3 regions of the Micromonospora sp. WMMD1155 genome follow, and region 1 is predicted to be linked to each of the others. Evidence: predicted binding sites of a transcription regulator. Region 1 holds the regulator's gene; each other region holds the start of a gene.
What was found. The regulator HrcA, encoded in region 1, represses chaperone genes, less so after heat shock. The targets are predictions, from matches to a motif close to GGTTNGCACNCTCNNNNNGAGNGTGCNAACC.
Positions count from the first base shown of each region.

Region 2: a site for HrcA is predicted at 4,242-4,272, ahead of groES (co-chaperone GroES). Genes of this name have one in related genera too.
Region 3: a site for HrcA is predicted at 5,464-5,494, ahead of groL (chaperonin GroEL). Genes of this name have one in related genera too.

Region 1 covers NZ_CP120742.1:4,153,648-4,163,297, reverse strand. Annotated here, with positions in the region: gene O7617_RS19170 (SDR family oxidoreductase) at 1-414, shown strand, start outside; gene ppk2 (polyphosphate kinase 2) at 487-1,398, shown strand; gene O7617_RS19160 (16S rRNA (uracil(1498)-N(3))-methyltransferase) at 1,403-2,137, opposite strand; gene dnaJ (molecular chaperone DnaJ) at 2,139-3,284, opposite strand; gene hrcA (heat-inducible transcriptional repressor HrcA) at 3,356-4,378, opposite strand; gene O7617_RS19145 (DUF4870 domain-containing protein) at 4,605-5,234, shown strand; gene hemW (radical SAM family heme chaperone HemW) at 5,278-6,501, opposite strand; gene O7617_RS19135 (enoyl-CoA hydratase-related protein) at 6,521-7,330, shown strand; gene O7617_RS19130 (SDR family NAD(P)-dependent oxidoreductase) at 7,420-8,184, opposite strand; gene O7617_RS19125 (hypothetical protein) at 8,544-9,404, shown strand; gene O7617_RS19120 (phytanoyl-CoA dioxygenase family protein) at 9,625-9,650, shown strand, end outside.
Region 2 covers NZ_CP120742.1:3,583,559-3,593,208, reverse strand. Annotated here, with positions in the region: gene O7617_RS16495 (hypothetical protein) at 1-4, shown strand, start outside; gene O7617_RS16490 (molybdopterin-dependent oxidoreductase) at 236-1,948, opposite strand; gene groL (chaperonin GroEL) at 2,082-3,722, opposite strand; gene groES (co-chaperone GroES) at 3,793-4,107, opposite strand; gene O7617_RS16475 (methyltransferase domain-containing protein) at 4,368-5,549, shown strand; gene ybaK (Cys-tRNA(Pro) deacylase) at 5,560-6,039, shown strand; gene O7617_RS16465 (substrate-binding domain-containing protein) at 6,217-7,314, shown strand; gene O7617_RS16460 (ATP-binding cassette domain-containing protein) at 7,431-8,249, shown strand; gene O7617_RS16455 (ABC transporter permease) at 8,246-9,508, shown strand; gene O7617_RS16450 (ROK family protein) at 9,530-9,650, shown strand, end outside.
Region 3 covers NZ_CP120742.1:3,254,239-3,263,888, forward strand. Annotated here, with positions in the region: gene O7617_RS14830 (hypothetical protein) at 1-1,198, opposite strand, end outside; gene paaN (phenylacetic acid degradation protein PaaN) at 1,321-2,994, shown strand; gene O7617_RS14840 (GNAT family N-acetyltransferase) at 3,121-3,654, opposite strand; gene O7617_RS14845 (cold-shock protein) at 3,971-4,174, shown strand; gene O7617_RS14850 (hypothetical protein) at 4,271-5,416, shown strand; gene groL (chaperonin GroEL) at 5,687-7,309, shown strand; gene O7617_RS14860 (hypothetical protein) at 7,368-7,616, opposite strand; gene O7617_RS14865 (GNAT family N-acetyltransferase) at 7,695-8,627, opposite strand; gene O7617_RS14870 (S8 family serine peptidase) at 8,644-9,650, opposite strand, start outside.

The DNA.
Region 1 (9,650 bases):
ACCAACCTGACCGGCGCGGGCAACGTCATCTGGTGCGCCGCCCAGCACATGCGTGAACGCGGCGGGCGGATCGTCAACGTCTCGTCCCGGGGCGCGTTCCGGGGGGAGCCGCACCAGCCCGCGTACGGTGCCAGCAAGGCGGGGCTGAACGCGCTGGGCCAGTCCCTCGCCGTGGCGCTCGCGCCGTACGGCATCGCGGTCGCCACCGTCGCGCCGGGCTTCGTGGCGACCGACATGGTCGCCGAGTACCTGCGCGGGGACGAGGGTGCGGCGATCCGGGCGCAGAGCCCGTTCGACCGGGTGGCCCGGCCGGAGGAGATCGCCGCCGCGGTGCACTGGCTGGCCTCGCCGCAGGCCGAGTGGGCCTCCGGCACGATCGTCGACCTCAACGGCGCCTCCTACCTGCGGAGCTGACGTCGGAACAACCGCCGGATCACCCGGTCCGGGGGGTGGTTCGGGGCACGTGGATGGGTAAGTCCCACCGACATGGCCGACTCCGCGCTGCTGGACCTCACTGCCGACTACCGGGTGGCCGACGGCCACGACGACGACCCCGTCCTGCTCCGACCCGACGGGACTCCCGTCGACACCTGGCGCGAGGACTACCCGTACGACGAACGGATGGACCGCGACGAGTACGACCGGGACAAGCGGCTGCTCCAGATCGAGCTGTTGAAGCTCCAGGACTGGATCAAGGAGTCCGGCGAGCGGCTGCTGATCATCTTCGAGGGGCGGGACGCGGCCGGTAAGGGCGGCACCATCAAGCGCTTCATGGAGCACCTCAACCCGCGCGGCGCGTCGGTGGTGGCACTCGCCAAACCGGACGAGCGGGAGGCCGGCCAGTGGTACTTCCAGCGGTGGTTGGCGCACCTGCCGGCGGCCGGTGAGATCGTGCTGTTCGACAGGTCCTGGTACAACAGGGCCGGCGTCGAGCGGGTGATGGGCTTCTGCGGCCGCAAGGAATACCTGGAGTTCCTGCGGCAGGCCCCGGAGCTGGAGCGGATGCTGGTGCGCTCGGGCATCCGGTTGGTCAAGTTCTGGTTCTCCGTCTCCCAGAACGAGCAGCGCACCCGGTTCGCGATCCGCCAGGTCGACCCGGTCCGGCAGTGGAAGCTGTCCCCGATGGACATCGCGTCGCTGGACCGGTGGGACGAGTACACGGAGGCCAAGGAGGCGATGTTCTTCTGGACCGACACGGCCGACGCGCCGTGGACGGTGGTGAAGAGCAACGACAAGAAGCGGGCGCGGCTGGAGGCGATGCGGCACGTGTTGCACCGCTTCGACTACGACGGCAAGGACCTCGCGGTGGTCGGCACACCCGACCCGCAGATCATCGGGAACGCCGGGCTGGATCTGGGGCCGGAGGAGGAGGTCGTGCCGGTGTTCCCGAGGCCCTGAACGGTCACCAGCGGCCGAGGCGGGTGGCGAGCACGCTGAGCGCCGCCACTCCGGCGGTCGAGGTGCGCAACACCGCCGGACCGAGCCGCACCGGTCGGCCGCCGGCCTCGCGGAACGCGGTCAGCTCGGCCGGGGCGATGCCACCCTCCGGGCCGACCACCAGGACGATCTCACCGGAGGTCGGCAGGTCGGCGGTGGTCAGCCGCTCGTCGGCCTCCTCGTGCAGCACGAACGCGGCGGCGGCACCGGCGATCCGGCGGGCCACCGTGGCGGTCGACTCGTCCGGCGACCCGGCCACCACCGGCAGCCACGGCCGGCGGGCCTGCTTGGCGGCCTCCCGGGCGGTCGCCACCCACTTCTCCCGGGCCCGTACGCCCCGGTCACCGCGCCACTGGGTCACCGAACGCGACGCCGCCCACGGCACGATCTCGTCGACGCCGACCTCGGTCATCGCCTGCACGGCCAGCTCGCCCCGGTCGCCCTTCGCGATGCCCTGCACGGTGACGATCCGGGGTACCGGCGCGTCCGCGTACCCCCGGGAGGTGACGGTGACCTCCAGGCTGCCCCGGCCGACGGCGGTGACCACGGCGGCGGCCGTGCCGCCCCGGCCGTCGGCGAGCAGCAGTTCCTCACCGACGCGTAGCCGCTGCACGGTCGCGGCGTGGTGCCCCTCCGGACCCGCCAGGGTCAGCGTGTCGCCGGTGGGCAGCGCCTCGACCAGGAAGAGCGGCGCGGACACCTCAGGCGTGCCCGTTGAACGCGTCGCGCATCCGGGAGAAGAAGCCGCCCTGCTTGGACAGCTCGGCGACCTCCTCACCGCGGGTCTTGGCGAAGTCGCGCAGCATCTTCTCCTGGTCCGGGTCGAGCTTGGTGGGTGTCCGCACGTCCAGGTGCACGTAGAGGTCGCCGCGACCGGTGCCGCGCAGGTGCGGCACGCCCCGGGCGCGCAGCCGCAGCGTGCTGGCCGGCTGGGTGCCGGCCTTGACGTCGACGGTCTCCTCGCTGTCCAGGGTCTTGATGGTGAGCCGGGTGCCCAGCGCCGCCGCGGTCATCGGCACGGTGACCCGGCAGTGCAGGTCGTCACCCTTGCGGGAGTAGACGTCGTGCGGCCGCTCGTGGATCTCCACGTAGAGGTCACCGGCCGTGCCGCCACCCGGGCCGACCTCGCCCTGCTGGGCCAGCCGGATCCGCATGCCGTCCTCGACCCCGGCCGGGATCTTGACGGTCAGCGAACGGCGGGTACGCACCCGACCGTCGCCCGCGCAGGTGGGGCACGGGTGCGGGATGGTGGTGCCGTAGCCCTGGCACACGGTGCACGGCCGGGCGGAGACCACCTGGCCGAGGAAGGTGCGCTGAACCGACTGCACCTCGCCGCGACCGGCACACGCCTCGCAGGTCGCCAGGTGGGTGCCGGCGGCCGTGCCGGCGCCGGAGCAGGTGGTGCAGAGCACCGCGGTGTCGACGGTGATCGGCGCCTCGACGCCGAACGCCGTCTCGTGCAGGTCGAGTTCGAGTCGCAGGATCGCGTCGGCGCCCGGGCGGGTACGCGGACGCGGCCCCCGGGTGTTGCCCCCGGCACCGCCGAAGAACGCGTCCATGATGTCCTGGAAACCGACGAACGGGCCGGCACCGCCGGGGCCCCCGGGGCCTCCGGCACCGCCGCCGCCCGGGGCGAGCGGGTCGCCACCCAGGTCGACGATCTGCCGCTTCCGGTCGTCCGAGAGGACCTCGTACGCGGCGTTGATGTCCTTGAACTTCTCCTGAGCCTCCGGGTCCGGATTGACGTCCGGGTGGAACTGGCGCGCCAGCTTGCGGTAGGCGCGCTTGATCTCGTCATCGGAGGCTTCCCGGCTCACACCGAGGATGCCGTAGTAGTCCCTGGCCACTGCGTTCCGTGTCCTCATGTTCGTCTCGCGTTGCGCCGATCCGGCAGCCGCCGGCCGTCGGCCCTGACTGGTCAGTTCTGGGCCAGCAACTCGCCCACGTAGCGTGCCACGGCGCGCACCGTGGCGATGTTGCCGGGGTAGTCCATCCGCGTGGGCCCCAGCACCCCGAGACCACCGACGATCGTCGCGCCCGGGCCGTAGCCGGTGCTGACCACCGAGGCGGCCCGCAGGTTGTCGAACTCGTTCTCGTCGCCGATCAGCACCCGGGTCGTGCTCGGCTCGGTCTCCCCGATGAGCTTGAGGAGCACGACCTCCTCCTCCAGCGCTTCGAGGATCGGCCGCAGCGAACCCTGGAAGTCGAGCAGACCACCCCGGGTGAGGTTCGCGGTGCCGGCCAGCGCGATGCGTTCCTCGTGCCGCTCGACGAGCGTCTCCAGGAGCACCGTGGAGAGCATGGTCATCGTCGGCTGCAACTCGGGCGACGCCTCCTCGACCAGTGCCTGCACCAGCGGGGGTGTGTCGGACAGCCGAGCCCCGGCCAGCTTCTCGTTGACCAGCCGACGCAGGTCGGTGACGTCGTCGGCGGGCACCGGCCCGGGCAGCTCCACCAGTCGCTGCTCCACCCGACCGGTATCGGCGATCATGACGAGCATCAGCCGGGTGGTGGAGATCGGCACCAGCTCCAGGTGACGCACCGAGGAGCGGGCCAGCGACGGGTACTGCACGACGGCCACCTGCCGCGTCAACTGGGCGAGCAGCCGCACCGTGCGGTGCACCACGTCGTCGAGGTCGACCGCGCCGACCAGGAAGCGCTCGATGGCCCGACGCTCGGCCGGGCTGAGCGGCTTGACCCGGGACAACCGGTCGACGAAGAGTCGGTAGCCACGGTCGGTGGGCACCCGGCCGGCACTGGTGTGCGGCTGCCGGATGTAGCCCTCCTCCTCCAGCACGGCCATGTCGTTGCGGACCGTGGCCGGGGAGACCCCGAGCTGGTGCCGTTCGACCAGCGCCTTGCTGCCGACCGGCTCCTGGGTGGAGACGTAGTCCTCGACGATGGCGCGGAGCACGGCGAGTTTCCGGTCGTCGAGACCCATCCTCCGCACCTCCTGTCGCACGTCGGCCGCCGACCTCCGGGGCCGGCCGGGCCGTCCTGGCACTCGACTGTAACGAGTGCCAGTCTACGTCGGTGCACCCGCCGACGCGATGATCAACGGCGGCCGGTCGGTGCGGCCCGCGCCACCCCCACCGGTCCGATCGGCCCACACCGCCGGGCGGTGTCGCACTGGTGCGGCGTTGCCAGGTGCCCCTACCGTGACATCCATGACTGAACCTCCTCGCCCTCCCGGCGCGGGTGACCCCGGCAACCATCCGCCGGAGCCGACCTCCCCGGGTTCGTACCCGTCGGCCGAGCCACCCACCGCACCACTGTCCGGCGCACCGGGCCCGGGCGGCTATCCCCCGCCCGGTGGCTATCCGCCGCCCACCGGTGACCAACCGCCGTCAGGCGGCTACCCTCCGGCGGGTGGGTACCCTCCACCCGGGGGCTATCCCCCGCCCGGCGGCTACCCGACCGGCGGCGCGTACGGCGGCCCCGGCGGCGGCTACGCGAACAACGAAGACAAGACCTGGGCTCTGATCGCGCACTTCGGCGGCGCCGCCGGGATGATCATCAGCGGCGGCGTGCTCGGCTGGATCGCCCCGCTGGTGGCGATGCTGGTCCGCGGCAACCAGTCCCCGACCGTGCGGGCGCACGCCGTGGCGGCGCTCAACTTCCAGCTCATCTGGTCGATCGTCGGCCTGGTCGGCTGGGTGCTGTCCTGCATCCTGATCGGCTTCATCGGGGTCGGCGCGGCCATCATCCTCGGCGCGGTGTTCGGCATCCTGGCCGGAATCAAGGCCAACGAGGGGCAGCTCTACCGCTACCCGCTCTCCGCGAGCTTCGTCAAGTGACAGCGGGCCGGCCGCTCCCCCGGCCGGCCCCGCACCGTCCCGTTCAGGGCAGCAGGTCGCGCACCACCGCGTCGGCGAGCAGCCGCCCGCGCAGGGTGAGCACCGCCCGACCGGCCGCGTACTGGTCGGCGGCCAGCAGACCGTCGGCCAGCGCCCGCTCGGCGCCTGCCCGTCCGGTGGCGTCGAGCACGGCCAACGGGAGGCCGCTGGCGAGGCGCAGCCGCAGCATCACGTCCTCCATGTGCGCCTCGTCGGCGGTGAGCACCTCCCGCGCCAGGCCGGGAGACACGCCGTCGGCCAACCGCTGGGCGTACGCCGAGGGGTGCTTGACGTTCCACCACCGCACGCCACCGACGTGGCTGTGCGCCCCCGGCCCCAGGCCCCACCAGTCCGCGCCGGTCCAGTAGAGCAGGTTGTGCCGGCACCGGGCCTCGTCGGTGCGCGCCCAGTTGGAGACCTCGTACCAGGAGAGCCCGGCCGCGTCGAGAGCGGCCTCCGCGGCCAGGTAGCGGTCCGCGGCCACGTCGTCACTGGGGTACGCCAGTTCGCCGCGCCGCATCCGGGCGGCGAGCCGGGTGCCGTCCTCGACGATCAGGGCGTACGCGCTGACGTGGTCCACCCCGGCGGCGACCACCTGCTCCAACGAGGCGGCGAAGTCCTCGGCCCGCTCCCCCGGCGTCCCGTAGATCAGGTCCAGGTTGACGTGCTCGAAGCCGGCGTCGCGGGCTTCCAGGGCGGCGGCGGTGGCCCGCCCGGCGCTGTGTGTGCGGTCCAGGATCGCCAGCACCCCCGGCGACGCGGACTGCATGCCCAGCGAGATCCGGGTGTAGCCGGCGGCCCGCAGCAGCTTCAACGATTCCGGGGTGACCGACTCCGGGTTGGCCTCGGTGGTCACCTCGGCGTCGGCGGCCAGCCCCCAGGTGCGGTCGATGCCGTCGAGGATGCGGGCCAGGTCGTCGGCGGGGAGCAGGGTGGGCGTGCCGCCACCGACGAAGACGGTGTCGACCCGGGGCGGTGGGCTGTCGCCCAGCACCCGGGCGGCGAGCGCCAGCTCGGCCAGGACGGTGTCGGCGTACCCGTCGCGGCTCGCGCCGCCGCCCAGCTCGGCGGCCGTGTAGGTGTTGAAGTCGCAGTAGCCGCAGCGACTGGCGCAGAACGGCACGTGGACGTACACGCCGAAGCCGCGTGCGCCGACCGCTGTGGTGGCGGTGGCGGGCAGCGATCCGTCGGCGGGGACGGTCTCACCATCTGGAAGGACGCCGGGCATGGCCACTAGTGTGCCCGGCATGACCTCTCCCGACGTCCTCGTGCGGGTCGCCACGGCCCGTGGGGTGACCACCCTCACCCTGGACAGCCCGCACAACCGCAACGCGCTCTCCACCGGTCTCATGACCCAGCTGCTGGCCGGGCTGGGTGACGCGGTCGCCGACGAGACGGTCCGGGCGATCGTGCTGGACCACACCGGCCCGGTCTTCTGCTCGGGTGCGGACCTGAAGGAGACGGCCGCCGCGTACGCCAGCGGGACGGTTCCCGCCGGCATGCTGGGTGACGTGCTCGCGGCGCTCTGGGAGTGCCCGAAGCCGGTGCTGGCCCGGGTGGGCGGGCCGGCGCGGGCCGGCGGGCTCGGCCTGATCGCCGCCGCCGACCTGGCGGTCTGCGCCGACGAGGCGACGTTCGCGTTCACCGAGGTGCGGATCGGGGTGATCCCGGCGGTGATCTCGGCGACCGTGCTGCCCCGGCTGCACCCGCGCGCCGCGGCCGAGCTGTACCTGACCGGGGACACCTTCGACGGGCGGCGGGCCGCCCAGGTCGGCCTGGTCACGGCCTCCGTGCCCGCCGCCGAACTGGACGCCGCGGTGCGGGGCTACTGCGACTCGCTGGTGCGGGGCGCGCCCGGCGCGTTGGCCGGCGCGAAGGAGTTGCTGCGTCGACCGGGCACCGCCGAGCTGCGCGCGGACCTGGCCCGGCTGTCCGCCCTGTCGACCGGCTACTTCCTCTCCGAGGAGGGGCGCGAGGGAGTCACCGCGTTCCGGGAGAAGAGATCGACTCGATGGGTGGCCGCTCTGGACGGTGGTTCCGCTGACCATGCCGGGTAGGACCGGGCTCACCGGTCGGCAGACCGGGGCCGCCGCGCCGCGGTGACCGTCGTGGGCGCCGCCGTCGAGCGTCGGCGCCCACCCGGCGGTCACCACGCGGTCGCGCCGCCGTCGACCGGATAGTTGGCGCCGGTGATGTAGGACGCCCGGTCGGAGGCGAGGAAGACCACCAGTTCGGCGACCTCCTCCGGCTGCGCGAAGCGCTTCAGCAGCGTCTTTCCGGTGATGGCGTCCCGGGCCGCCTGGTTGTCACCCAGGTCGCGCTCGCTGGCCGGGCTGATGATGGGCCCGGGGCTGACCGCGACCGCCCGGATGCCGTGTGGCGCGCCTTCGAGGGCGAGCTGTCGGGTCAGACCGATGACGCCGGCGTTCGCCGCGGTGTGGCCGACCATCGGGGGGACGTGACCGGCGATCGACCCCGCCATGGAGGCGGCGTTGATGATCACGCCACCGCCCCGCCGCACCAGGTGCGGCCAGGCGAACTTCGACACGAAGTACGGGATGTCGAGTTCTCCGGTGATGGTGTAGCGCCAGTCCTCGACCGAGAAGTCGGGCATCGGCCCGAAGCGGAGCGCCGCCGCGTTGTTGTAGACCACGTCGAGCCCGCCGTAGGCCGCTGCGGCGTCCTCGACGAGGGTGCGCACCTGCTCCGGGTCGGTGAGGTCGACCGGGGCGATGCCCGTCATCTCACCGCCGGCGTTACGAACGAGTTCGACGGTCTCGTTGTTGCCGTCGACCTGGATGTCGGCTCCGACGACCTTCGCGCCCTCCCGCGCGAAGATCTGCGCGGCGACCCGTCCCAGACCGCCGCCGGTGCCGGTGACGAGTACGACCTTGCCGTCGAGCGTTCCCATGGAACTCCTCCTTGCTCCGTGACCGGTCCGGTCGCCGGTGTCGGACGGCCGGGCGGTCAAGCGATTGACATGTCAACTGCGGCAACTCCTTGACTGGTCAATCACTTCCCGGCGGGATCGAGGCCGTGACGTGCGGAACAGGCCGGACGGGCACCACGCGGAGTGCTGGCACGGTGTGTGCCTGATGCGCCTGATCGTCGCCGGGCGGGGCTGCGGCAGAGGGCCGTTCCGGCAGGTGAGACCGGCCCCAAAGCGGGAATGTCCCGATCGGCACGCCTCGGCAGAGCCGGTCCCGAACCGCTCAGACGACCCGGAGAGGTCCGCGGGGGACGTACGCTTGGGAGACTGTCGATCTGGGGGTGTGGGTGCGAACTCGGGCAACCGTGGCGGGTGGAGTGGTCCTCATCCTCGTCGCCGTGATCGCGATCTGGCTCGTCGTACGGCAGGTCGGTGACCGCCTCCAGTTACCCCTGTCGGCCCGGAAGTGCACAGTGCAGGCCGACGGCCGGGTCGCGCTCGACGCCGACCAGATGGCCAACGCGGCGACCATCGCGGCGATCGGCGCCCAGCGCAAGATGCCCGAGCGGGCCGTGGTGGTCGCGCTGGCCACCGCGTACCAGGAGTCGGGGCTGCGCAACCTCGCCGACGGCGACCGCGACTCGGTCGGCCTGTTCCAGCAGCGGCCCAGCCAGGGCTGGGGCACGCCGGCGCAGATCCGCGACCCGCGCTACGCGGCCAACCGGTTCTACGCGGCGCTCAAGAAGGTGCGCGGCTGGGAGAAGATGCGCGTCACCGACGCCGCCCAACGGGTGCAGCGTTCGGCCTTCCCGGAGGCCTACCAGAAGTGGGCCGACGACTCCGAGGTGCTCAGCCGAGCCCTGCTGGGCGACGCCACCGGAGCGGTCGCCTGCACGGTGGGGCGCACCCCGGTGATGCACGGCGCGGCGGCGGCCGCGCAACTGACCCGCAACCTGGTGCTGGACTGGGGGTTGAAGGGCCTCGACCCGACCGATCCGACCGGGCTGACGGTCACTCCCGGCGACCAACGCGACGGCTGGCGGTACGCGCACTGGTTGGTCTCCCACGCGCAGGACCACGGGGTCAAGCGCGTCCGCTTCGGCGACCTGGAGTGGACCGCCCGCGCCGGCACCTGGGGTCGGGCGGACGGCGAGCAGAGCCCCGCCGGTCAGGTGGTGGCCGAGGTGTTCAACGAGGGCTGACGACCCGGATCTCTTAACCGGCAGTCACCGCACAATCGGACAAATGCCCATCAAAGGTTGCATCGATCACGAAGATCTCACTCTCCGCAGCTCTCCCGCTGCGCGGGGTCCCGCTGCGGTCCACGCATCGAAGACTCCCTCCCCGAGGCATCGGCCGCCGCGTTACGATCGGCGGCCTGTGCCAGAAAAGGATTCACCTCATGGGGAGGGGTACGACACGGTGTTCGATTACGGCGACCGGACCGG
Region 2 (9,650 bases), 570 kb from region 1:
CTGACCCCCTTCTGAAACCATCCGACCGCTGGCCGGCACCCCCACAACGGGGTGCCGGCCAGCGGCGTGTCTACACCGAGATCTTGGACAGTTTCCGTTACGCGGGAACGGAAACTGTCCAAGATCTCCGAGGTCGGGCAGTCGCGGGTCGGCGGATGGCTTGGCGCTGGCCGACCGGCCGGGGCGACCCACCCCAGGACGGCGGCGGACGCCGTGCGTCGGCCGATCGAGGCCGTCAGCGGACGGCGACGGTCACCGTGTGCCAGCCGGTCGCGCCGTCGGGGGCGACGCCCTGCGTACGCTCGGTCTGGGTCTCCCCGGTGGCGTCCGTCGCCCGGACCTGGAGGCGATGCTCGCCCGGCGTGGCGTCCCAACTCCACGACCACTGCACCCAGGTGTCCACCGACACCGTCGGGGCCAGTGTCGCCTCCTGCCAGGGCCCGTCGTCGACGCGTACCTCGACGCGGCGGATACCCCGGTGCTGTGCCCACGCCACGCCGGCCACGGTGATCGGGCCGCTGGTCAGCCGGTTGCGTCGCCGGGGAGCGTCGATCCGGGACTGGGTCTTGATCGGCCCCTGGGCGGACCAGCCGCGGGGCACCCAGTACGCGTCGAAGTCGGCGAACCTGGTCAACTCCAGCTCGGTCACCCACTTGCACGCCGACACGTAGCCGTAGAGGCCGGGCACCACCATCCGGACCGGGAAGCCGTGCTCGACCGGCAGCGGCTCGCCGTTCATGCCGACCGCCAGCAGAGCGTCCCGCCCGTCGCGCAGCGCCGCCGTGGGCGTCCCGCAGGTCCAGCCGTCGACCGACCGGCCGACGACCTGGTCGGCGTCCTCGTCCGGGTCCACCTCGTCCAGCAGTTCCCGCAGGGGTACGCCGAGCCAACGGGCGTTGCCGATCAGGTCCCCACCCACCTCGTTGGAGACGCACGCCAACGTGACGTACCGCTCCACCAGCGGCCGGGCCAGCAGATCGGCGTACGTGTAGGTGCGCTCGGTGCCGACTCGACCGTGAATCCGCAGCCGCCAGGTGTCCGGGTCGACCTGCGGCACCACGAGCGCGGTGTCGATCCGGTAGAAGCCCAGGTTCGGGGTGACGTACGGCGCGAGTTGCGCCAGCGAGAGGTCCGCGCCGGCCGGCACGGCCGGCGCGGCGGCGACCGGCGCGGGCAGTCGGATCGCGTCCCGCGCGGCGGAGACGCCGCGTCGTCCAGCCAGCCAGCGCCCACCGAGGCCAGCCACCACGGCGGTGCCGAGCAGCACCCCGCTGCCGGTGAGGAACCGCCGTCGAGACTCGGGGTCGACCTCGGCGGGACCGTCCGGCCCGGTGGGGACCACCGGCGCGGGCGCGGCGGGCGTCGCCGGCAGGCCCTCGTCACCCGGCGAGGACGGCTCGCTCCGCGACTCTCGCCCCGACCCGCCGGACGGCACCACCCCTGAAGGGGGCACCGGGTCGGCGGACGACACCGCACCGGCGGTCGGGGTGGGTGGGGACCAGGGCCAGGGGTCCAGCTCGAACGGCCCGTCGATGAACAGCCAGAGCACCAGGGCGCCGAGGGCGGCGCCGACCAGGGACGGCAGCGCGTCGAAGGCGTCCGCACCGGGTCGGGTCAGCGCGGCGGTCACGCCGATGACGCCGAACACGGCGATGCCGGTCAGGCCGAACGCCAGCCGACGGACCGCAAGCACACCGAACAGTGCGGCGAACCCTCCCAGCAACAGGCCCGTGCCGACCAGCAAGGCGATCTTGTCGGCGGTGCCGAAGAGGTCGATGGCGAGTTGCTTCAACGACTCGGGGACGGCGTCCACGACCGCCCCGCCGACCGCGACCAGGGGCGCCGACCGGGGACCGGTCAGCACCGCCACCGGCTCGGCGATCCCGATCGCGACGGCGGCGGCGGTCACTCCGGCCAGCGCGGCGTAGCGCGGCGACGTGGTGCTCATCGGCCCAGTGTGCGCGATCATCTCGCCCGGTCGCCAACAACGTCAGCGTTCGGTAATGACCAGAGAAGCGCGAGAACGAGCCGGGGCACACCGCCGTACGACGGTGTGCCCCGGAACGGGTGTCGCTACCGGATCAGAAGCCCGGGCCGTGCTGGTGGCCGTGGCCGTGGCCGTGCCCACCGGCGGCGGCCGGCTCGGCCTGCTCCGGCTTGTCCACCACGAGGCTCTCCGTGGTGAGCAGCAGACCGGCGATCGACGCGGCGTTGGTGACCGCGTTGCGGGTCACCTTCACCGGGTCGATGATGCCGGCCTTGACCAGGTCGACGTACTCGCCCTGGGCGGCGTCGAGACCGTTGCCCCAGCTGAGGTCGGCGACCTTCTGCGTCACGACGTAGCCGTCGTGGCCGGCGTTCTGGGCGATCCAGCGCAGCGGCTCGACGAGCGCCTTGCGCACGACCGAGACGCCGACCTTCTCGTCACCGGTGAAGCCCAGGTCGTCGTCGAGCACCGAGAGGATCTGCACCAGTGCGGCACCGCCGCCGGGGACGGTGCCCTCCTCGACCGCAGCCTTGGTCGCCGCGATGGCGTCCTCGATGCGGTGCTTGCGCTCCTTCATCTCGACCTCGGTGGCCGCACCAGCCTTGATCACGGCGATGCCACCGGAGAGCTTCGCCAGCCGCTCGGCCAGCTTCTCCCGGTCCCAGTCGGAGTCGGACGCCTCGATCTCCTTGCGGATCTGGGCCACCCGGTCGGCGACGTCGGCCTTCTGGCCGCCACCGTCGACGATCGTGGTGTTCTCCTTGTCGACCACGACGCGCCGAGCGGTGCCGAGCACCTCCAGGCCGACCTGGTCGAGCTTGTAGCCCAGCTCCGGGGCGACCAGCTCGGCACCCGTGGAGATCGCGATGTCCTGGAGCATCGCCTTGCGCCGGTCACCGAAGCCCGGGGCCTTGACCGCGCAGACCTTGAGGGTCTTGCGCAGCGAGTTGACCACCAGGGTGGAGAGCGCCTGGCCGTCCACGTCCTCGGCGATGATCAGCAGCGGCTTGCTGTTCTGCAGGACCTTCTCCAGCAGCGGCAGCAGCTCCTCGATCGCCGAGATCTTCTGGGTGGTGACCAGGATGTACGCGTCCTCGAGGACGGACTCCTGGCTCTCCAGGTCGGTGACGAAGTTCGGCGAGATGAAGCCCTTGTCGAACTGGAGACCCTCGGTCACGTCCAGCTCGGTGGTGAGCATGGAGCCCTCCTCGACGGTGATGACACCGTCGCGGCCGACCCGCTCCATCGCCTCGGCGATCAGGTCGCCGATCGTGGCGTCCTGCGCGGAGATCGTCGCCACGTTCGCGATCGACTCCTTGCTGGTGACCTCGACGGCACGGCCGAGCAGCGCTTCGGAGACCTTGACGGCCGCCGCGTCGATGCCCCGCTTGAGGCCGGCCGGGTTGGTCCCGGCGGTCACGTTGCGCAGACCCTCGCGAACCATCGCCTGGGCCAGCACGGTCGCGGTGGTGGTCCCGTCGCCGGCGACGTCGTTGGTCTTGGTCGCCACCTCCTTGACCAGCTGCGCGCCGAGGTTCTCGTACGGGTTGGTGAGCTCGATCTCCTTGGCGATGGTCACACCATCGTTGGTGATCGTCGGCGCACCGAATTTCTTGTCCAGGACGACGTTGCGCCCGCGCGGGCCGAGGGTGACCTTGACCGCGTCCGCGAGGGCGTTGACACCGTGCTCCAGCAGGTGCCGGGCGTCGTCCGAGAAGCTCAGGATCTTCGCCATTAATGTCCCTTCGAAGCGCCATTGCCCCGGCCCGGCGAGCCGGACCGGGGCAATGGAACTGATCGGTTGCTTACTTCTCGATGACCGCGAGGACGTCGCGGGCGGAGAGCACCAGGTACTCCTCGCCGGCGTACTTGACCTCGGTGCCGCCGTACTTCGAGTAGAGGACGGTGTCGCCGACCTGCACGTCAACCGGAACCCGGTTGCCGTTGTCGTCGACGCGCCCCGGGCCCACAGCGAGGACGGTGCCCTCCTGCGGCTTCTCCTTGGCGGTGTCGGGGATCACGATGCCCGACGCCGTGGTGGTCTCAGCCTCGTTCGCCTGGACCACGATGCGGTCCTCGAGCGGCTTGATCGCAACCTTGGTCGCGGTAGTCACGGGCATACCCTCCTGGGGTACTGGTTTCGTTGCTGGCCGGCGGGGCCGACCAGCGTCAATCTGCCTCATGCCACCGGGCGGGGCCGTCGTCGCGGGTGCCGGTCCGCCTGGCGTTGCGCACCCGGGTCGTGAGACCCGGAAGCTGGCACCCTCAGGGTGAGAGTGCTAATCGCAGGTTATTCCGTGGCTAGCACTCCGTCAAGGAGAGTGCCAGCGCGTCGCGCCCCGCCAGCCAGGATTCTTGGTCCGACCGGGAGAATGACGGCGTGGATCTCGATCAGCTGGCGGCGCTGCGTACCCCCGAGGGGTCGGCCGCGCTCACCGCGGCGGCCGGTCTCGCCGGCGGTGATCCACTGACCGCGGCCTCGGCGTTGCGCGCCGCCGGGGTGCCGCCGACGCTGGCCGCGGCGGCGCTCACCCAGGCCGAGCTGCGCCACCGGGCGGTCGGCAAGTTCGGCCCGGCCGCCGCCGGGATGTTCCTCACCCGCCCCGGCCTGGAACAGGCCACCCGTCGGGTGGTCGCCGACCGTCGGGCCGCCCGGCTGCACGCCGCCGGGGTGCGCACCCTGGCCGATCTCGGGTGCGGCCTGGGCGCCGACGCACTGGCCGCCGCCCGTGCCGGCATCCGGGTGTACGGGGTGGAGGCCGACCCGGTGACCGCGGCGATGGCCGCCGCCAACGCCGCGGCGGCCGGGCTTGCCGACCTGTTCACCGTCGAGTGCGGGGATGCCACCGCGTTCGACGTGTCACGGGTCGACGGGGTCTTCTGCGACCCGGCCCGCCGCACGACCGGCACCGGGCGACGAATCTTCGATCCGCGCGCCTACTCGCCGCCGTGGGACTTCGTGACCGGGTTGGCCGACCGGGTGCCACGCACCGTCGTGAAGGTGGCGCCGGGCCTGGACCACGGGCTCGTTCCGGCGGGCGCTGAGGCGGAGTGGGTGAGTGTGAACGGCGACCTGGTCGAGGCGGCGCTCTGGTGCGGCGAGCTGGCCGAGGTGCCCCGCCGCGCCAGCGTGTTCCGTACGGAGATCCACCAGCTCACCGGCTCGGGCACCGACGAGGCGCCGGTCGGCCCGACGCGTCGCTACCTGTACGACCCGGACCCGGCCGTGGTCCGCGCGCACCTCGTCGCCGAACTCGCCACCGAACTGGCCGCCACCCTCGGCGACCCGAGCATCGCCTACCTCTACGCCGACCACCCCACCCGCACCCCGTACGCGCGCTGCCTGGAGATCACCGACGTGCTGCCGTTCTCGCTCAAGCGTCTGCGGGCGCTGCTGCGCGAGCGCGGGGTGGGGCGGGTGGAGATCCTCAAGCGGGGTTCCGCCCTCACCCCGGAGCAGCTTCGACGGGACCTGCGGCTGACCGGCGACGCCTCGGCGAGCCTGGTGCTCACCCGGGTGGCCGGCGCACCGACAGTGCTGATCGGACAGCCGGTGGCCTAGCGTCGTCGGCATGGCAGGACAGGGCACGCCCGCGACGGCGTTGTTGGTCAAGCGCGGGATCGCGCATCGCACCCACCCGTACCGGGTGTCGCCGGAGGCCCCGAACTACGGCGCGTTGGTGGCGGTGGCGCTCGGCGTGGCACCGGAGCGCGTCTTCAAGTCGCTGGTGACGGAGGTCGACGGTGGGCTCACCGTCGCGGTCGTCCCGGTCACCGGCGAGTTGGATCTGAAGGCGCTCGCGGCGGCCGTCGGCGGCAAGCGGGCGACGCTCGCCGAACGGGCGGTCGCCGAGCGGGCCACCGGCTACGTACGTAAGGGAATCAGCCCGCTCGGGCAACGCCGCCGCTTGCCGACCGTGCTGGACGACTCCGCGCTGGATCTCCCGACGATCTACGTCTCGGCTGGTCGGCGTGGCCTGCAGCTCGAACTGGCCGCGGCCGATCTGGTGGCGCTCACGGACGCCCGCACCGCGCCGTTGCAGACCCGCTGACGACATTCATGACGGCCGAACCGTTCCGGGATGGCCGGGGAGTAACAGTCGCGTTGCTGAATTGTTATCGCTCCCAACAAACTTGGCACCTGCGCGGTCTTGTGGAGCCGGTGTGACGCGAAATACGTTGCCGGACACAACAAAACGACACCTCCCCCACCCGAAAGGACCCTGCACATGCGTAAGGGGATCCTCACCATCGCCGCCGTGGGCCTGCTCGCGACCGGCGGCTTGACCGCCTGTGGCGGCGACGACGCCGGCTCCGGTTCGACCGACTCCAAGAAGACCCCCAAGATCGGCGTGATCCTCCCGGACAGCAAGTCGTCCGTCCGCTGGGAGACCGCGGACCGTCGGTTCCTGGAGGAGGCGTTCAAGGCCGCCGGCGTCCAGTCCGACATCCAGAACGCCCAGAACGACAAGACCGCCTTCCAGACCATCGCCGACCAGATGATCACCGGCGGCGTCACCGTTCTGATGATCGTCAACCTGGACTCCGGCACCGGCAAGGCCGTGCTCGACAAGGCCAAGTCGCAGGGCGTCGCCACCATCGACTACGACCGGCTCACCCTGGGCGGCTCCGCCCAGTACTACGTCAGCTTCGACAACGAGGTCGTCGGCAAGCTCCAGGGCGAGGGCCTGTCGAAGTGCCTGACCGACAAGGGCGTCAAGAACCCCGTCGTGTCGTACCTGAACGGCTCCCCCACCGACAACAACGCCACCCTGTTCAAGGCCGGCTACGACTCGGTGCTCAAGCCGAAGTTCGACTCCAACGAATACGTCAAGGGCCCCGAGGACGCGGTGCCGGCGTGGGACAACGCGCAGGCCGCGACCATCTTCGAGCAGCAGCTCACCAAGGCCAACGGCAAGATCGACGGCGTGCTCGCCGCCAACGACGGTCTCGGCAACGCGGCCATCTCGATCCTGAAGAAGAACAAGCTCAACGGCAAGGTGCCGGTGACCGGGCAGGACGCCAGCACCGAGGGCCTGCAGAACATCCTCGCCGGTGACCAGTGCATGACCGTCTACAAGGCCGTCCGGGAAGAGGCCAAGGCCGCGTCCGACCTGGCCATCGCACTCGCCAAGGGCGAGCGGAAGGACACCGGCCAGACGGTGAAGGACCCGGAGGGCAACCGCGACGTCCCGGCGGTACTGCTCACCCCGAAGGCCATCTACAAGGACAACGTCAAGGACGTCATCGCCGACGGTTACGTGACCAAGGAAGAGGTCTGCGCCGGGGCGTACGCCAAGCTCTGCGCCGACGCCGGCATCAGCTGACCGACGCCGCAGTACCCGCCGGGACGACCATCGCCGCCCGGCACGGGAGCACCCCTCTCGTGCCGGGCGGCGCCCGCCGGACGGGCCCCGACACTCCCTTAAGAAGGAGACCCCCCGTGTCCGCGACCCCCCTGCTGGAACTCCGCGGGATCGACAAGAGCTTCGGTCCCGTCCAGGTGCTCCGCGACGTCGCCCTGACCGTCCACCCGGGCGAAGTCACCGCACTGGTCGGTGACAACGGCGCCGGCAAGTCGACCCTGGTCAAGTGCATCAGTGGAATCCACCCCACCGATGCCGGTGAGTTCCTGTTCAACGGTGAACCAGTGCACATCGGCAGCCCCCGCGACGCCGCCGCGCTCGGCATCGAGGTCGTCTACCAGGACCTCGCGCTCTGCGACAACCTGGACATCGTGCAGAACATGTTCCTCGGCCGGGAGAAGCGCAGCGGCATCGTCCTCGACGAGCCGACGATGGAACAGCTCGCCGCCGAGACACTGGCCGGGCTCTCCATCCGCACCGTCACGTCGCTGCGCCAACACGTGTCCAGCCTCTCCGGCGGTCAGCGTCAGACCGTGGCCATCGCCAAGGCCGTGCTGTGGAACAGCAAGCTGGTCATCCTGGACGAGCCGACCGCGGCGCTCGGCGTGGCACAGACCGCGCAGGTGCTCGAACTGGTCCGCCGTCTCGCCGACAACGGCCTGGCCGTGGTGCTCATCTCGCACAACATGAACGACGTCTTCGCCGTCTCCGACCGGATCGCCGCGCTGTACCTCGGCCAGATGGTCGCCCAGGTGAAGACCACCGACATCACCCACGCGCAGGTGGTCGAGCTGATCACCGCCGGGCGCTCGGGCGGGCTCGGCATCGCCGCCGACCCGGGCAGCAACGGCGACGGCCCGCGGCCGGCCGACTCGATCTCAGGAGGCGCCGAATGACCACCACCGCCGTGCGGAAGGACGGCCCCGCGGCCGTCACACCGCCGCCGACCGTCGGGGGCCACGCCCGCAACTACCTGAGCCGGGTACGCGGCGGCGACGTCGGAGCGCTACCGGCCGTGCTCGGCCTCATCGTGCTCTGCACCGTCTTCGCGATCATGCAGCCGTCGTCGTTCCTGTCGGCCGGCAACTTCGCGAACCTCTTCACCCAGGGCGCGGCGGTCACGCTGATCGCGATGGGTCTGGTCTTCGTGCTGCTGCTCGGCGAGATCGACCTCTCCGCGGGCTTCGCCAGCGGCGTCTGCGCGGCGGTACTGGCCAATGTGGTCACCGTCCTCGGCTACCCCTGGTGGGTCGCCGTACTCGCCGGGATCGCCACCGGACTGGTCATCGGCACCACCCTCGGCCTGCTCGTCGCGAAGATCGGCATTCCGTCCTTCGTGGTCACCCTCGCCGGCTTCCTCGCCTTCCAGGGCATCGTGCTGCTGCTGGTGAAGGAGGGCACCAACATCTCCGTCCGCGACGACGTGCTGGTCGCCATCGCCAACCGCAACCTCACCCCCACCCTGGGCTGGACGCTGGCCGTACTCGCGGTCGTCGGCTATGCGGCGGTGCAACTGCTGCGTCACCGCAACCGGGTGGCCCGCGGTCTGATCAGCGACCCGATCGCGGTGGTGGCCCTGCGGATCGGCGGACTCGCCGTCATCCTCTTCTCCGCGGTGTACGTGCTCAACCTCGAACGCAGCCGCAACGTCCTGATCAGCTCGCTCAAGGGCGTGCCGATCGTGGTGCCGATCATCGCGGTGCTGCTGATCGTGTGGACCTTCGTGCTCCAACGCACCAGCTACGGTCGGCACGTCTACGCCGTCGGCGGCAACCGGGAAGCGGCCCGCCGCGCCGGCATCGACGTCGACCGGATCCGGATCTCGGTCTTCATGATCTGCTCGTCCATGGCGGCCGTCGGTGGCATCGTTGCGGCCAGCCGGGCCAACTCGGTCGACCCGAACACGGGGGGCAGTAACGTACTGCTCTACGCGGTAGGCGCGGCGGTGATCGGCGGCACCAGCCTCTTCGGCGGCAAGGGCCGGGTCCTCGACGCCGTGCTCGGCGGCGCGGTCGTCGCGGTCATCGAAAACGGAATGGGCCTGATGGGGTACAGCGCAGGAGTCAAGTACGTGGTCACCGGCGTCGTACTGCTGCTCGCCGCCAGCGTCGACGCGCTCTCCCGCCGCCGCGCGGCAGCCACCGGCACCCGCTGACCCGCGGGAGGTGACACCACGATGCGCCCAGGACCGAGCCAGGACGACGTCCGACGGCAGAACCTCGGTGCCCTGCTGAGACACGTCCACGTCCACGGGGCGACCACCCGTGCCGAACTGACCACCACACTGGGCCTCAACC
Region 3 (9,650 bases), 900 kb from region 1:
AGCGGAAGGCGATCGGCGGCGACAACGGTGGCGCACCAGGCGGCAGCGGCCGTGCCGGCGTCGGGCTGGAACCACGGTCCAGATACTCGGCGAGCCCGTAGGTCAGGCCCGAGTCGTAGGCGACGCCCAACCCGATCGCGACGGTTATCAGCACCGGCGCGCCGAGCCCGGCCAGCAGGAAGAGGGGCCGGGGAAGGGAACGGCGCTGCACCACGACCACCAGGCCGAGGATCGCGAGCAGCGCCACCTGCCCCGCGAACAAGCCGGCGACCAGCATCCCGTACCCCGGCAACATGCCCTCGGCCTTCCACGGCGGCCGTGGCAGCAGTGCGTACGCCAGGGTCAGTGCGGTGAGCGCGACGGCCGCCCAGCGGATCGTTCGCGAGCTGCGCTGGTCGGTCTCCCCACGCCGCTCGATCGTCGGCCGGCAGAGCAGCACCACAGCGCCCGCGAGCAGCGCCACGTCCGCGGCCAGCAGCAGCCAGCCGGGCACTGTGGCGTCGTGCGGCGCCAGGGCCAGCAGCAGAGCGAGGTCGAGCGTGCCCAGCGCCACCGCGACGTGAACCGAGCGCAGGCGGCGCAGCAGCGAGCGGGTGTCCCAGAAGGCGGGCGCGTCGAGCCGGTCCGCACCCACCCCGGGCGCGTGGTCGCTGTCCTCGGGGAGCTGCCAGGTTCGGGCACCGAGCCGCCAGATCAGGACGATCGCGATGATCGGCGGTACGGCCAGCAGCGCGAGCCGCTGGCCGGGTGGCACGTCGCCCAGCCAGGAAATCTCCCGTCGCCCCTCCATGCACCTCGGGTAGGCCGCGCACTGCCAGGCGATCAGGTCGAGGGACACCCCGACGGTGGAGAGCACGTACATCGCGGTCATCGTCGCGGCCAGCAGTCGGCACAGCGCCCGCGCGGCGCGGCCGCTGCAACCGGTGACCGGCAGCATCCAGACCGCGATGTTGCTGAGCATGAACGGTAGAAGCAGCACCAGAGAGAACGTCCGGGTCGCGGTGCCGCCGGTCAGCCTGCTCCAGCGGTATGCCTCAAGCGCCACCCCGCCGCGGTCGGCGGGGGCACCGTAGCCGGGCCGCGGCCCGTAGAAGCCGGCGTTGTCGTCTCCCGCGACTCGCGTGACGATCGGTCGGTCGAGGATCGCCTCGGGCCCCTTGTCGGCGACCCCGTGCACCCGGATCTCGGTGATCCTCACCCGCCGCCCTCCCCTGGCCGGCTTCCCTGGCCGAAGGCCCGCGGTTACCCGCTGCCGCCGCGCGCAACCCCGCGGCCATTGGCGCTTCTGCTCCCGAACTCGACTGCGGCATGATGGCGGGCATGACGGAGACCCCGCATCCCCTGTACGAGAGGCACGCCGACACCCTCAACCGTGCGCTGACCGCGATCACGGAGCGGGGTTACTGGTCCGCCTATCCCGAATCTCCCAGCCCCCGGGTGTACGGCGAGACCGCCGCCGCCGACGGTAAGGCCGCCTTCGAGGCGTACCTCGGTGGTGATTTCCCGCTCGACCAGCCGGGCACCGGCGGGCGGGTCGCCACCGAGACGAGCCCCTTCGGGGTGGAGCTGGCGGTGCGGTACCCGCACGCCGGACCGGGCGAGCTGGTGAGTGCCGCCTCGGCCGCGCTGCCCGCGTGGCGCGACGCCGGTCCGCAGGCCCGGGTGGGTGTCTGCCTGGAGATCCTCGACCGGCTGCACAAGCACATCTTCGAGTTGGCCAACGCGGTGCAGTTCACCAGCGGACAGGCGTTCGTGATGGCCTTCCAGGCCGGTGGCGCGCACGCGCTGGATCGTGCCCTGGAGGCGCTGGCGTACGCGTACTCCGAGATGACCCGGCACCCGGGCACCGCCGGTTGGGAGAAGGCCGCCGGCAAGGGCGACCCGCTGCGGATGACCAAGACGTTCCACGTGGTGCCGCGTGGGGTGGCGCTGGTGATCGGCTGCAACACCTTCCCGACCTGGAACTCGTACCCCGGGCTGTTCGCCTCGCTGGTCACCGGCAACCCGGTGATCGTCAAGCCGCACCCGCGGGCGGTGCTGCCGCTGGCCATCACCGTGAAGTACGCGCGGGAGGTGCTCGCCGAGGCCGGCTTCGACCCGAACCTGATCATGTTGGCGGCCGAGGCCCCCGGTGAGAAGCTCGCCAGCGACCTGGCCCTGCACCAGGCCGTCAAGATCGTCGACTTCACCGGTTCGACCGAGTACGGCGACTGGCTGGAGACGCACGCCCGGCAGGCGTCGGTCTACACCGAGAAGGCCGGTCTGAACACCGTCGTCATCGACTCCACCGACGACTTCGCCGGCATGTGCCGCAACCTCGGCTTCACGCTGACCCTCTACAGCGGTCAGATGTGCACCACCTCGCAGAACATCCTCATCCCGACCGGCGGCATCGAGACCGACCAGGGGCACAAGAGCTTCGACGAGGTGGCCGGCGGGATCGCCGCCGCCGTCGGCAAGCTCACCGCCGACCCGGCCCGGGGCGTGGAGCTGACCGGCGCCATCGTCAACGACGGGGTGCTGGAACGGCTGGCCGACGTGACGAAGGTCGGCTCCCCGGTGCTGGAGTCGCAGACCGTCACCCACCCGGCGTTCCCGGACGCGGTGGTGCGTACCCCGGCGATCGTGAAGCTGGCCGCGGACGACGCGGAGACCTACGGCCGGGAGTGGTTCGGGCCGATCTCGTTCGTCATCGCGACCGACTCCACCGCGCACAGTCTGGAGCTGCTGCGCCGGACGGTCGGCGAGAAGGGTGCGCTCACCGCCGGGGTCTACTCCACCGACGAGTCGGTGCTGGACGCCACCGAGGCGGTCGCGGTCGAGGTGGGGGTGCACCTGTCCTGCAACCTCACCGGCGGGGTCTTCGTGAACCAGTCGGCGGCGTTCTCCGACTTCCACGGCAGTGGCGCCAACGCGGCGGCCAACGCGGCCCTGACCGACGGGGCCTACGTGGCCAACCGCTTCCGCATCGTCCAGTCCCGACGCCCAGCCTGACGCCCAGCGCCCAGCCGACTCCCGACGCCCGACCCCCAAGGTGATCAAGAGGTTTGCGTCAGGATCAGCGCGATTCCTGACGCAAACCTCTTGATCACCGGTCGCTGGCGGGGGAGGTCGGCGGGGTCAGGCTGGGCGGCGCATCTGCAGCTCGGTCATCGCTGGGATGTTGGGGTGGGGGACCCGTACACCGGTGTCCTCGAAGCCGAGCCGCTGGTAGGCGCGGTAGGCGCGGTCGTTGCCCACCACCACCTCCAACAGCAGTTCCGGTCGCCCGCAGGCCCGCGACCAGGCCGCGACGCCGTCGATCAGCTCGCCGAGAAGGCCGCTGCCCCGCCAGGTGGGCGTGACGTACACGGCGTAGATGACGGTCAACCCCGCCTCGTCCGGAGTGGTGGTGCCGCCGGCGTGCCCGACCAGCCGGCCGCCGCCCGGGTCCGCGACGAACTGCGCGTTGTTCGGGCCGGCGGAGGTGTAGGCGATCCGTGCGGCGTACTCGGCGTGGGACCGGGCCGCCGCGTCCGCGATCGTCTCCAGGAAGGCCAGCGGCGCGTCGGCGAGCATCTCCAGACGCAGCGCCCGCATCCGGGCGGCGTCCGTCGGCCGCACTCGGCGGATCTCCGCCTGGCGCAGGACGGGCGAGCCGGTGTCGGTGGTCATGTCCGCATGCCTACCACAGGGCGGACGGGGCTCCTGGCCACGCCTCTCGGGCCGTTGCCCCGGGGGTCGGCCTGCCCCTTCGCCAGGATCCACCGCCGCCGATCCGGCGGATCGGGAAACGGGTTCCTCGACGTCGTCGGGCCGCGCTGGAATATGCCCGATTTGCGGTCGTGCACGGCCGTCACTCCTCGTGTAGCGTGCGATTTCGGTCACCGCTTCAATGGCCGTCGTCGATTGCTGAGGCGGTGCTCCGATGGCGTCCGGCTGTGCCGTGCGCCAGGCCGGCAACGCCGCACAGAGTGAGGGAAGTGGCACCGTGGCACAGGGTTCCGTGAAGTGGTTCAACGCCGAGAAGGGTTACGGCTTCATCGCCGTCGACGGCGGTCAGGACGTGTTCGTTCACTTCTCCGCGATCGAGATGGACGGCTACAAGGCGTTGGAGGACGGCCAGCGGGTCGAGTTCGAGATCGCGCAGGGCCAGAAGGGTCCGCAGGCGGAACACGTACGCGTCATCGGCTGAATCTCCCGTACCGAGCGGCCCCGCGCGTCGGGGCAGCGGCACGGGCGCGCAACCGGGAAGATCGTGAACCGTTCCAGCCGATGCTGAGGAGCGTTCATGACCGACCAGCCACCCTCGTCCACCCCACCCTCCGGGCCAGGTGAGCCGGGCCCGTCCGACCCGACCCAGGGCCAACCCGGTGTGGGCGGTCCTCCGCCGGGTGGCGAGCACGTACAGCCGGCCAGCCTACCGCCGGGGTGGGACCCTGCGCCGGGCACCTGGGGGCCGGGCGGTCCGCCGCCGCAGGGCTGGGTGTTCCCGCCCACCGGGGGTTACCCACCCGGCGCGGGTCCGTACGGCGCGCAGCAGTGGTATCCGGGGCCGCCGGCCGGGTGGTATCCGCCCGGCTACGGGTTCGACCCGAACGACCCCCTCGTCACGCCGCCCGGCTTCGGCATCGGTGGCTGGTTCAACAGGTGCGGGGGAGCGCTGCGCCGGGGTTGGCGACAGTTGGTGCCGATCATGCTGCTGACCCAGGTGCTGCCCGCGGCGGTGCTGTCGGTGATCTCTCTCGGGGTGGACCCGTCGGCGACCTGGGCCGCCGAGGCCGAGACCAATCCGACCGCCGCACTGCCGGACGACTTCGTCGCGGAGTTGGCGGGGCTCCTGGCCGTGCTGGTCGGTGGGAGTCTGGTGATCGGCCTGGTGCAGGCCGTCGGGTGGGCCGCCGGCAGTTGGGTGATCACCCGGCAGGCAGCCGGTCAACCGGCCGGCCTCGACGCCGCGCTGCGCTACGGCCTCCGTCGGGCGCTCGGGCTGTGGGGGTGGACCCTGCTGATCAGCCTGCTCATCGGCTTCGGCATCTGCTTCTGCGTGCTGCCGGGCATCTATCTGGCGTTCGCGTTGAGCATGGCGGGCCCGGTCTACCTCTTCGAGCGCCACAACCCGATCGGCCGATCGTTCCGGATGTTCCACGACCGGCTCGGCCTGCTGCTCGGGCGGGTGGCCCTGGTGGCCCTCGCGGTGATCGTGGTCAGCTTCGTCGCGAGCGCCCTGGAAGGGTTCGGCACCTCCGCTCTCGGCACCGATCCCTTCGCGTCGGCGGGCACCGCGCTCGGCGCGGTGGTGGTGATCGGGGTCACCGCTGTCCTGGCCCTGCCGGCCCACCTCGCCCAGATGATCGGTCTGCTGCTGACGTACACCGAGCAGCGCGCTCATGAGGGGCCGGTGAACGCCACCGGACTCGCCGCGGAACTCGGCTGAGCGGCTTCGTCGTGCTTGCACTCGGCAGGGGAGAGTGCTAAACAAGTCATTGGCACTCGCATACCGTGAGTGCCAATGGTCGGGACGGTGGGGCCAGGTCGCACCGGCGTGGAGACGCCGGGGCGGCACACGGCCGGTCGTCGCGGGCTATCCGGCCCGGCCGAAGGACGTCGTCGTCGCCAGGTGGCGACGTCCCAAGGTGCGTACACCAGGCGGCCCATCCGAGGCACATCTCGGGTGGCCCGTGAGTGTCCAGGAGGACAACGCCGTATGGCCAAGATGATCGCGTTCGACGAAGAGGCGCGCCGCGGCCTCGAGCGGGGCATGAACCAGCTCGCCGACGCCGTGAAGGTGACCCTCGGCCCCAAGGGCCGCAACGTCGTGCTCGAGAAGAAGTGGGGTGCCCCCACCATCACCAACGATGGTGTGAGCATCGCCAAGGAGATCGAGCTCGAGGACCCGTACGAGAAGATCGGCGCTGAGCTGGTCAAGGAGGTCGCCAAGAAGACCGACGACGTCGCCGGTGACGGCACGACGACGGCGACCGTCCTGGCCCAGGCCCTGGTTCGCGAGGGCCTGCGCAACGTGGCCGCCGGCGCCAACCCGATGGCCCTGAAGCGGGGCATCGAGACCGCTGTCGCGAGCGTCTCGGAGGAGCTGTCCAAGCTCGCCAAGGACGTCGAGACCAAGGAGCAGATCGCCTCCACCGCCTCCATCTCCGCTGGTGACAGCACCGTCGGCGAGATCATCGCCGAGGCGATGGACAAGGTCGGCAAGGAAGGCGTCATCACCGTCGAGGAGAGCAACACCTTCGGGCTGGAGCTGGAGCTCACCGAGGGTATGCGCTTCGACAAGGGCTACATCTCGGCCTACTTCATGACCGACCCGGAGCGTATGGAGGCCGTCTTCGACGACCCGTACATCCTGATCGCCAACAGCAAGATCTCGTCGGTGAAGGACCTGCTCCCGATCCTGGAGAAGGTCATGCAGTCGGGCAAGCCGCTGCTGATCATCGCCGAGGACCTGGAGGGCGAGGCTCTCGCCACCCTGGTGGTCAACAAGGTCCGTGGCACCTTCAAGTCGGTCGCCGTCAAGGCGCCGGGCTTCGGTGACCGCCGCAAGGCCATGCTGACCGACATCGCCATCCTCGCCGGTGGTCAGGTCATCAGCGAGGAGGTCGGCCTCAAGCTCGACGCCGCCAGCCTCGACATGCTGGGCCGCGCCCGCAAGGTCGTGGTGACCAAGGACGAGACCACCATCGTCGACGGTGCCGGTGACGCCGAGCAGATCCAGGGCCGGGTGAACCAGATCCGGGCCGAGATCGACAAGAGCGACTCCGACTACGACCGGGAGAAGCTGCAGGAGCGGCTGGCCAAGCTGGCCGGCGGCGTTGCGGTCATCAAGGTCGGCGCGGCCACCGAGGTCGAGCTCAAGGAGCGCAAGCACCGCATCGAGGACGCCGTTCGCAACGCGAAGGCCGCCGTCGAGGAGGGCATCGTCCCGGGTGGTGGCGTCGCGCTGGTCCAGGCCGGCAAGACCGCCTTCGACAAGCTCGACCTGGTCGGCGACGAGGCGACCGGTGCGAACATCGTCAAGGTCGCGCTGGACGCCCCGCTGCGGCAGATCGCCGTCAACGCCGGCCTCGAGGGCGGCGTCGTGGTGGAGAAGGTCCGTAACCTCGAGTCGGGTCACGGCCTCAACGCCGCCAACGGCGAGTACGTCGACCTGCTGGCCGCGGGCATCATCGACCCGGCCAAGGTGACGCGCTCCGCGCTGCAGAACGCCGCCTCCATCGCGGCGCTGTTCCTCACCACCGAGGCCGTCGTCGCGGACAAGCCGGAGAAGACCCCGGCTGCCCCGGCCGGCCCGGGTGGCGGGGACATGGACTTCTGAGTCCAGTTCCGACACACCGAACGGGGCGGGCCGCTGACGCGGTCCGCCCCGTTCGTCGTCAGGTCGGCAGTGGGCGCTGGTTGCGCCGTTTCTGCGCCCGGTCGTACGGCGGAAGCAGTTGGATCGGGGCGTCCACCATCTCGCGCGGCTCGTCCACCAGCGGCGACTCCCCGTCGGTGGTCATCTCGGCGAGTTGTTCGGCGTCGCCGTAGTCGAGCCGGTCGAATGGCAGTCGGCCGGGTAGCTCGCCGACCGGTTTCCAGGTGATCGGCGTGCCGTCCTCGGTCTGGTCGTCATCCGTGGTCATGGCTGCCTCCTCTACCGAAACGGTAGGGGGCGTCGATGGCCGATGCGGGCGAATGGATCTATGTCCTGTTTGACCCTTTTAGTCGGTCAAGGTCCGTCGGTACAGGAAGAAGACCCGCTCGATCCAGGCGCCCGCGCTGCCCGAGTAGAACGGCACCGGCCCCACCCAGCCGATCTGCGCCCGGTCCAGCCCGGCCGCCTGCTGATCCCGCAGGCAGCGGCGCAGCAACACCCCACCGATGCCCGAGCCCTCCGCCGCCGGCGCGGTGCCCATCGGCCCGAACCAACTCGGCCGGGACGACCCGTACGCGGCGAAGCCCAGCACCTCGCCGTCCCGCTCCGCGAGGTGGCAACCGGCGCCGTCCCGACCCACCGACCCTGTCAACTCGCCGTCCCACGCGCCGCCGAAGGTGGACCGGGCGAATGCGGTGAGCGCCGGCAGGTCCCTCGGCTCCGCCCGACGTACGGTCACGCCCTGGTCGGCCAGCCGACGCTCCGCCGCCTCCGTGGACCGCAGGGCCGGCGACCCGTCGTACGACAGGTCCGCGGTCATGTTCCAGGCGGTCCGGTCCTGGTGGTAGCCGAGCGCGAGGGCGGCACACACCGCCGGCGTGTAGCGGACGTCGATGCCCGGCCACGCGTAGTACGGCGGGTTCCCGGCCAGCAGCACCTCGGTCACGCCGCGCTCGGCGAGCACCTGCTCGGCCCGCCGCAGCAGTGAACGGCCGACGCCCCGACGGCGCTGGTCCGGCAGGACCGCGACCAGGTCCACGTGCCCGATGCCCGGCTCGGTCGCCGACTCCGAGCAGATCAACACCCCGACCAGGTCCGCACCCCGGTACGCGCCCAGCCCGACCACCCGCCGGTCGGCGGCGGCCCGGGGCCAGAGCACGTCCACGACGGGGGCCGCCTCGGCGGCGTCCTCGGGCAGGTCGAGCGCCTGCTCGCAGAGCCGTACCACGGCGGGGACCAGGTCGGTGCTCAGCTCGGTGACGGTGATCTCGGCGTCCATGGTCGCCGACCCTAGATCACCGGGTACCGGGTCGCACCCCCGCGGCCGCCCGAACGGCGGCGTACGCGTCGACCTGACCGGCCCCGGTGACGTTCGACGGGGTGCCGCAGTCGTCGGACGGGTTGCGGGAGCGGTAGGTCGGCGTGGCCGCCGTCGCGGTGTCCCGCAGGATCTGCCGGGTCCGGGTCACGTCGCCGACCAGCGCCGGGTTCGCCGACCACATCAGCGCGACCACCCCCGCCACCTGCGGGGTCGCCATCGAGGTGCCGTCGAGTGCGGCGTACGTGCCGCCCGGCATGGCCGACACCACGCCCACACCCGGCGCCAGCACGTCCGGCTTGCCCACGCCGGGAACCGGTCCGCGCGAGGAGAACTCGGCGACCCGTCGCTGCGAGTCCACCGCGCCCACCGTCAACACGTCCGGGAACGGAGCCGGCGGGTCGTCGATCGACGCGCACCACGGGCCGGTGTTGCCGGCCGCGGCCGCCACGAAGATCCCGGCGGCGTCCAACGCGGCGGTGGCCGGGCGCAGCACACCCCGGTCGCACCCCTCGATGGACGGGCAGCCCCACGAGTTGGTCAACACCTGCGGGGCGCGCTCCGGGCGGCCGTCGGTGAACGGGTCACCGCCGGTCGGGAAGGGCGCCAGCATGAACTGGAGACACTGCAGGTAGTGCCCGGGGCTGCCGAGGTTGCGGTCCAGGTTGACGCAGCCCACCCACTGCGCGTCCGGTGCCACCCCGATGCCGTCCCGCCCGACCGCGCTGCCGACCGTGTGGGTGCCGTGCCCGCCCTGGTCGGTGGGGCTGCGCGTGCCGTCCCACGGGTCGTACCAGGAGTCGTCGCCACCGCGGAACTGCGCCCGCAGTGCCGGATGGGTGCCGTCCACCCCCGAGTCCGAGCTGCCGACCACGATGCCCGATCCGGTCACGCCGAGCTGGGACCAGACCTTGTCGGCACCGATCTGGCTGATGTTCCACTCCGGACCGGTGGGCTTGGGCGCGGTGCCCCGGTTCTGCCCGG